DNA from 2 places in the Geobacillus sp. E263 genome. Region 2 is predicted to be linked to the other one. Evidence: a T-box and tRNA genes for the amino acid it is inferred to sense, from the RefSeq annotation. Region 2 holds a T-box; the other holds one or more tRNA genes.
What was found. A T-box is a leader RNA that pairs with one kind of tRNA and senses whether it is charged. The one in region 2 lies ahead of serS (serine--tRNA ligase), so its partner is inferred to be a tRNA-Ser.
Positions count from the first base shown of each region.

Region 1: it has a tRNA-Ser gene. The T-box ahead of serS (serine--tRNA ligase) is inferred to sense a tRNA for this amino acid. The anticodon was not compared.

Region 1 is NZ_CP041632.1:2,894,557-2,897,805, reverse strand. It holds tRNA gene FNL97_RS14935 (tRNA-Thr) at 152-224, shown strand; tRNA gene FNL97_RS14930 (tRNA-Lys) at 520-592, shown strand; tRNA gene FNL97_RS14925 (tRNA-Leu) at 598-679, shown strand; tRNA gene FNL97_RS14920 (tRNA-Gly) at 692-766, shown strand; tRNA gene FNL97_RS14915 (tRNA-Leu) at 775-860, shown strand; tRNA gene FNL97_RS14910 (tRNA-Arg) at 864-937, shown strand; tRNA gene FNL97_RS14905 (tRNA-Pro) at 965-1,038, shown strand; tRNA gene FNL97_RS14900 (tRNA-Ala) at 1,051-1,126, shown strand; tRNA gene FNL97_RS14895 (tRNA-Met) at 1,144-1,217, shown strand; tRNA gene FNL97_RS14890 (tRNA-Ile) at 1,225-1,301, shown strand; tRNA gene FNL97_RS14885 (tRNA-Ser) at 1,318-1,410, shown strand; tRNA gene FNL97_RS14880 (tRNA-Met) at 1,599-1,675, shown strand; tRNA gene FNL97_RS14875 (tRNA-Asp) at 1,681-1,756, shown strand; tRNA gene FNL97_RS14870 (tRNA-Phe) at 1,897-1,972, shown strand; tRNA gene FNL97_RS14865 (tRNA-Thr) at 2,136-2,208, shown strand; tRNA gene FNL97_RS14860 (tRNA-His) at 2,219-2,294, shown strand; tRNA gene FNL97_RS14855 (tRNA-Gly) at 2,301-2,371, shown strand; tRNA gene FNL97_RS14850 (tRNA-Ile) at 2,376-2,452, shown strand; tRNA gene FNL97_RS14845 (tRNA-Asn) at 2,652-2,726, shown strand; tRNA gene FNL97_RS14840 (tRNA-Ser) at 2,730-2,822, shown strand; tRNA gene FNL97_RS14835 (tRNA-Glu) at 2,831-2,902, shown strand.
Region 2 is NZ_CP041632.1:3,455,065-3,458,313, reverse strand. It holds gene pdxS (pyridoxal 5'-phosphate synthase lyase subunit PdxS) at 1-377, shown strand, start outside; gene pdxT (pyridoxal 5'-phosphate synthase glutaminase subunit PdxT) at 395-973, shown strand; T-box leader at 1,043-1,259, shown strand; gene serS (serine--tRNA ligase) at 1,312-2,586, shown strand; tRNA gene FNL97_RS17745 (tRNA-Ser) at 2,676-2,768, shown strand; gene FNL97_RS17740 (deoxynucleoside kinase) at 2,887-3,249, opposite strand, start outside.

The DNA of each region.
Region 1 (3,249 bases), 560 kb from region 2:
TATTTATGCCGGCTTAGCTCAATTGGTAGAGACGAGCCTAAGCTTCCGTGAATTCACTGCGAGTTGTCCCGACGCATATCACTTCGCTGAATAAGCGAGAAGAGGAAGGGACACAAAAAATTAAACGTATATGTCAATACTTCTTTCTTATGCCGGCTTAGCTCAATTGGTAGAGCAACTGACTTGTAATCAGTAGGTTGCGGGTTCAAGTCCTGCAGCCGGCACTGTAATAGTATGAGCCATTAGCTCAGTAGGGGAGCAACAAGCCTAAGCTCCTATGAATCCGCTACGAGTTGCCTCGACGAATCCTGCTTCTTTGAATTCACTAGTAGAGGAAGAGGCAACGAGAAACAACGAGTGTCTTTATTTACCACACGAGCCATTAGCTCAGTAGGTAGAGCAACTAGCCTAAGCTCCTATGAATCCGCTACGAGTTGCCTCGACGCATCTAACATCGTTGGGTTCGCTGGCAGAGGAAGAGGCATCGAAAAAACAACGAGTGTCTCCCTTTAACTACATGAGCCATTAGCTCAGTAGGTAGAGCATCTGACTTTTAATCAGAGGGTCGGAGGTTCGAATCCTCCATGGCTCACTTTTGCGGGTGTGGCGGAATTGGCAGACGCACCAGACTTAGGATCTGGCGCCTTACGGCGTGGGGGTTCAAGTCCCTCCACCCGCATCTTATAAGCGTGCGGAAGTAGTTCAGTGGTAGAACACCACCTTGCCAAGGTGGGGGTCGCGGGTTCGAACCCCGTCTTCCGCTCCATTAATGCCGCCGGGGTGGCGGAATTGGCAGACGCACAGGACTTAAAATCCTGGGGTAGGTAACTACCGTGCCGGTTCGAGTCCGGCCCTCGGCATATGCGCTCGTAGCTCAATTGGATAGAGCATCTGACTACGGATCAGAAGGTTAGGGGTTCGAATCCTCTCGAGCGCGTTAATCTTTTAATGAATATGTAGGAAGCGGGAAGTAGCTCAGCTTGGTAGAGCACATGGTTTGGGACCATGGGGTCGCAGGTTCGAATCCTGTCTTCCCGATTTAGAAAATATGGGGCCTTAGCTCAGCTGGGAGAGCGCCTGCTTTGCACGCAGGAGGTCATCGGTTCGATCCCGATAGGCTCCACCAGTAATAATAAAGAATTTGGCGGCGTAGCTCAGCTGGCTAGAGCGTACGGTTCATACCCGTGAGGTCGGGGGTTCGATCCCCTCCGCCGCCATTGAAATGGACCTTTAGCTCAGCTGGTTAGAGCAGACGGCTCATAACCGTCCGGTCGTAGGTTCGAATCCTACAAGGTCCACCATGTTCTTTAATATGATGGAGGAGTACCCAAGTCTGGCTGAAGGGGTCGGTCTTGAAAACCGAGAGGCGCCGCAAGGCGCGCGGGGGTTCGAATCCCTCCTCCTCCGCCATACATCGTTACTCGTTACTATAGTATATCGCCGCGGGGTGGAGCAACGAGCTTAAGCTCCATCGAATAAGCTACGAGTTGCCTCGACGCATTTGACATCTTTGAATTCGCGGGCAGAGGAAGAGGCAAAGATTTGAATTAAACCTTTCTAAATTATTTATTCGTAATTCAATCATTACTTTCTATCATCGCGGGGTGGAGCAGTCCGGTAGCTCGTCGGGCTCATAACCCGAAGGTCGCAGGTTCAAATCCTGCCCCCGCAACCAATATTGGTCCCGTAGTGTAGTGGTTAACATGCCTGCCTGTCACGCAGGAGATCGCGGGTTCGAGTCCCGTCGGGACCGCCACAATGAACTAAGTATATAGATCGGTAACGATGAATGATACTTCCATGAATATGCTGCGAGTTGTCCTGACGCATCTAACATTGCTGAATAATCTAGAAGAGGAAAGGACAAGACAACACAGAATATTAAGATAATAAAATGGCTCGGTAGCTCAGTCGGTAGAGCAAAGGACTGAAAATCCTTGTGTCGGCGGTTCGATTCCGTCCCGAGCCACCACTCACTCTTAAGTTTTTCTGTCTGATGTGCCGGCTTAGCTCAATTGGGGAGCAACGAGCCTAAGCTTCCATGAACTCGCTCCGAGTTGCCTCGACGCATCCATCATCTTTGAGTTCGCTAGTAGAGGAAGAGGCAATGAAAATAATTTAGACAAATTTCATATGCCGGCTTAGCTCAATTGGTAGAGCAACTGACTTGTAATCAGTAGGTTGCGGGTTCAAGTCCTGCAGCCGGCATCAGATTGTGGCGACTATGGCGAAGTGGTTAACGCACCAGATTGTGGCTCTGGCATGCGTGGGTTCGATTCCCACTAGTCGCCCCATGTTATGCGGGTGTAGTTTAGTGGTAAAACCTCAGCCTTCCAAGCTGATGTCGTGGGTTCGATTCCCATCACCCGCTTCTTGGGCCTATAGCTCAGCTGGTTAGAGCGCACGCCTGATAAGCGTGAGGTCGGTGGTTCAAGTCCACTTAGGCCCACCATTATAATTAATAGACTTAAGAATTTTATCTGCTTTGGAGCATGCTTGTTCTGCAATGGCTCAGCGACGAGCGATACTTCTATGAATTTGCTACGAGTTGCCTCGACACATCCAACACCTTTGAGTTCGCTAGTAGAGGAAGAGGCAGAGTGAAATTTTGAATGCATGTTCTGTAAAAAAATAGCTACATGTTTCTTTATTCCGCAATAGCTCAGCGGTAGAGCAACCGGCTGTTAACCGGTAGGTCGTAGGTTCGAATCCTACTTGCGGAGCCATACGGAGAAGTACCCAAGTGGCTGAAGGGGACGGTTTGCTAAACCGTTAGGTCGCAATTTTGCGGCGCGCGGGTTCAAATCCCGCCTTCTCCGCCATTCAATGTGGCCCGTTGGTCAAGTGGTTAAGACACCGCCCTTTCACGGCGGTAACACGGGTTCGAATCCCGTACGGGTCATAAAAGCACCAGTTACGCTGGTGCTTTTGTTTTTTCCATAAAACGAAATTTGTCGAATTTTTTCGTTTTATAGTTGCAATCTAATACATCCTCTGTTATAATCAATACCGTTAACTTAATGTTGTTCATGATCAATGCGGTTTTGTATTCGGAGAATGTATACGCGGGTGTAGTTTAGTGGTAAAACCTCAGTCACGAGCAATGCATCATCGAATTTGCTTCGAGTTGTCCCAACGCATTAAACACCTTGAATCGGCTAGAAGAGGAAGGGACAACGAAAAGAAGAGTTGATTGCGGGTTGCCTCGATGCATCCATCATCTTTGAGTTTGCTAGCAGAGGAAGAGGC
Region 2 (3,249 bases):
AAATACGCAAAGTTGTCAGCATGAGTGAAGACGAGCTTGTGACAGAAGCGAAGAATTTAGGTGCTCCGGTCGAAGTATTGCGCGAAATTAAGCGGTTAGGCCGCCTCCCTGTCGTCAACTTTGCCGCAGGCGGTATCGCGACTCCAGCTGACGCGGCATTGATGATGCATTTAGGTGCAGATGGGGTATTTGTCGGTTCTGGCATTTTTAAATCGGAAAATCCAGAAAAATATGCGCGGGCGATCGTTGAGGCGACAGCTCATTATGAAGATTACGAGCTGATCGCTCATTTATCCAAAGGATTAGGTAGCGCAATGCGCGGTATTGATGTCGCGTCACTATTGCCAGAACAACGTATGCAAGAGCGTGGTTGGTAAGTAAAGGAGTAGACGTTATGATGAAAATTGGAGTGCTTGGCTTACAAGGCGCCGTACAAGAACATGTTCGTTCCATTGAAGCGTGCGGTGCTGAGGCAGTGGTCGTAAAAAAAATAGAGCAATTAGAGGAAATTGACGGCCTTATTCTTCCTGGCGGCGAAAGTACGACGATGCGCCGTTTGATGGATAAATACGGATTCATCGAGCCGTTAAAACAGTTTGCTGCAGCGGGAAAGCCGATGTTCGGCACGTGCGCTGGCCTCATTTTGTTAGCGAAACGAATCGTCGGTTATGATGAGCCGCATCTAGGATTGATGGATATTACGGTGGAACGCAATTCTTTTGGCCGTCAACGTGAAAGTTTTGAAGCCGAGCTTTCGATTGCTGGCGTTGCCGATGATTTTATCGGTGTATTTATCCGCGCTCCACATATTGTGGAAGTAGGAGAGGACGTCGAAGTTTTGGCGAAATATGAAGGACGTATTGTTGCGGCAAGACAAGGGCAGTTTCTAGGATGCTCGTTCCATCCTGAATTGACCGATGACTATCGTATGACACAATATTTTCTCAATATGGTGAAAGAAGCGAAAGCATAAAAAGAGTTGCGTTTCAAAAAAACTTATAGTACATTATTGGTACAAACAGGCATATGAAAATCGCATAGCGCTAAAGCGATGAAAGGAACTAGTAGCAAGGTCGTTTCTCTTCAGAGAGTCGGTGGGTGGTGCAAACCGATGGGAAACACTTGTGAATCCATCCTGGAGTAAAATGCCGAACGCGCAAGCTAGTAAGCATTTTCGGCTTTTCGCCGTTATCGATTCAAGCGGAAGACAGCCTCGTCTTCAATTAGGGTGGCAACGCGGGATTACTCTCGTCCCTTTTTGGGGACGGGAGTTTTTATTTTATAATAATAATAAAAAAGGAGGTATCGTTGATGCTTGATGTCAAATATTTGCGCAATCATTTTGAAGAAGTAAAAGAAAAGCTTCTAAAGCGCGGCGAAGATTTAACAAATATCGATCGCTTTGAAGAGCTAGACAAAAAGCGCCGCGAATTAATCGCAAAAGCAGAAGAACTAAAAAATAAACGAAATGAAGTATCCCAACAAATCGCCGTATTGAAACGCGAGAAAAAAGATGCTGATCATCTCATTGCCGAGATGCGGGATGTAGGGGATCGCATTAAAGCCATGGATGATGAAATCCGCCAAGTGGAAGAGGAACTAAATGCGTTATTATTGTCTATTCCAAATATCCCGCATGAATCGGTGCCCGTCGGAAAGTCGGAAGAAGATAATGTCGAAGTCCGCAAATGGGGGGAACCGCGTTCGTTTTCGTTTGAACCGAAACCGCACTGGGATATTGCCGAACAGCTCGGTATTCTTGATTTTGAACGGGCCGCGAAAGTAACAGGAAGCCGCTTTGTCTTTTATAAAGGACTCGGCGCCCGCCTGGAGCGCGCGTTAATTAACTTTATGCTTGATGTTCATATCGAGGAGTTTGGCTATCAAGAGATATTGCCTCCGTACCTTGTCAATCGGGCGAGTATGACGGGAACAGGACAATTGCCAAAATTTGAAGAAGACGCATTCCGTATCGAAACAGACGATTACTTTTTAATTCCGACAGCAGAGGTGCCTGTGACAAATTTACATCGTGATGAAATTTTATCCGCGGAAGATTTGCCGATTTACTATGTTGCTTATAGTGCATGTTTCCGCGCCGAAGCTGGTTCTGCTGGACGTGATACAAGAGGGCTTATTCGCCAGCATCAATTTAATAAAGTAGAGCTGGTGAAATTTGTGAAACCGGAAGATTCATATGACGAATTAGAAAAGTTAACAAATCAAGCAGAGAGAATTTTGCAGCTGCTTGGACTTCCTTATCGTGTTGTATGTTTATGCACCGGTGATTTAGGGTTCTCATCGGCGAAGACATATGATATTGAAGTATGGCTGCCAAGCTATGGAACGTATCGTGAGATTTCTTCGTGCAGCAACTTTGAGGCATTCCAAGCACGGCGTGCTAACATTCGTTTCCGCCGCGAACCAAAGGCGAAACCGGAATATGTGCATACGCTCAATGGATCAGGGTTGGCGATTGGTCGCACGGTGGCCGCCATCTTAGAAAACTATCAGCAGGAAGATGGAACGGTTGTCATTCCAGAAGTACTGCGTCCGTACATGGGAAATCTAGAAGTTATTCGATAAATAAGAGCAGGGCGGATTTGCCCGCCCGCTCTGCCATAAAAGGTGTTGACTTTTATCTTCAGTGATGTTATATTGAATGATGTCAGTACGGAGGAGTACCCAAGTCTGGCTGAAGGGGTCGGTCTTGAAAACCGAGAGGCGCCGCAAGGCGCGCGGGGGTTCGAATCCCTCCTCCTCCGCCATAAAGGAATTGAAAATACCAACGCGCATAAGTGGAGATTGTTATCCGAGACGATTCGTTACATTTTGTAACGAATTTTTATTTTTCCAAAGCAAAAAATAACCGCCTAATAGTGGCGGTTATTTTTTTATACGATAATACTCGTGAATAATCGTTGAAGCTTTTTTAATAATTGGTTCGATGGACTGCTCGTCTTCGACAATATCGTATTCGTTAATGTTTACGCGAAGAACTGGGCAAGCGTTAAATTCATTAATCCATTTCTCATAACGTTCATACATTTCCTTCCAATATGATATAGGTGTTTTCTGTTCCATTGGACGCCCGCGCTCACGAATGCGCTTCATCACTTCCTCAAAACTTCCTTCCAAATAAATAAGCAAATCAGGATGCGGGAAATACGGTGTCATGACCATCGCTTGAAATAAGCTTGTATATGTTTCGTAATCCACAGCCGTCATTGTTCCATTTTCAAAGTGCAT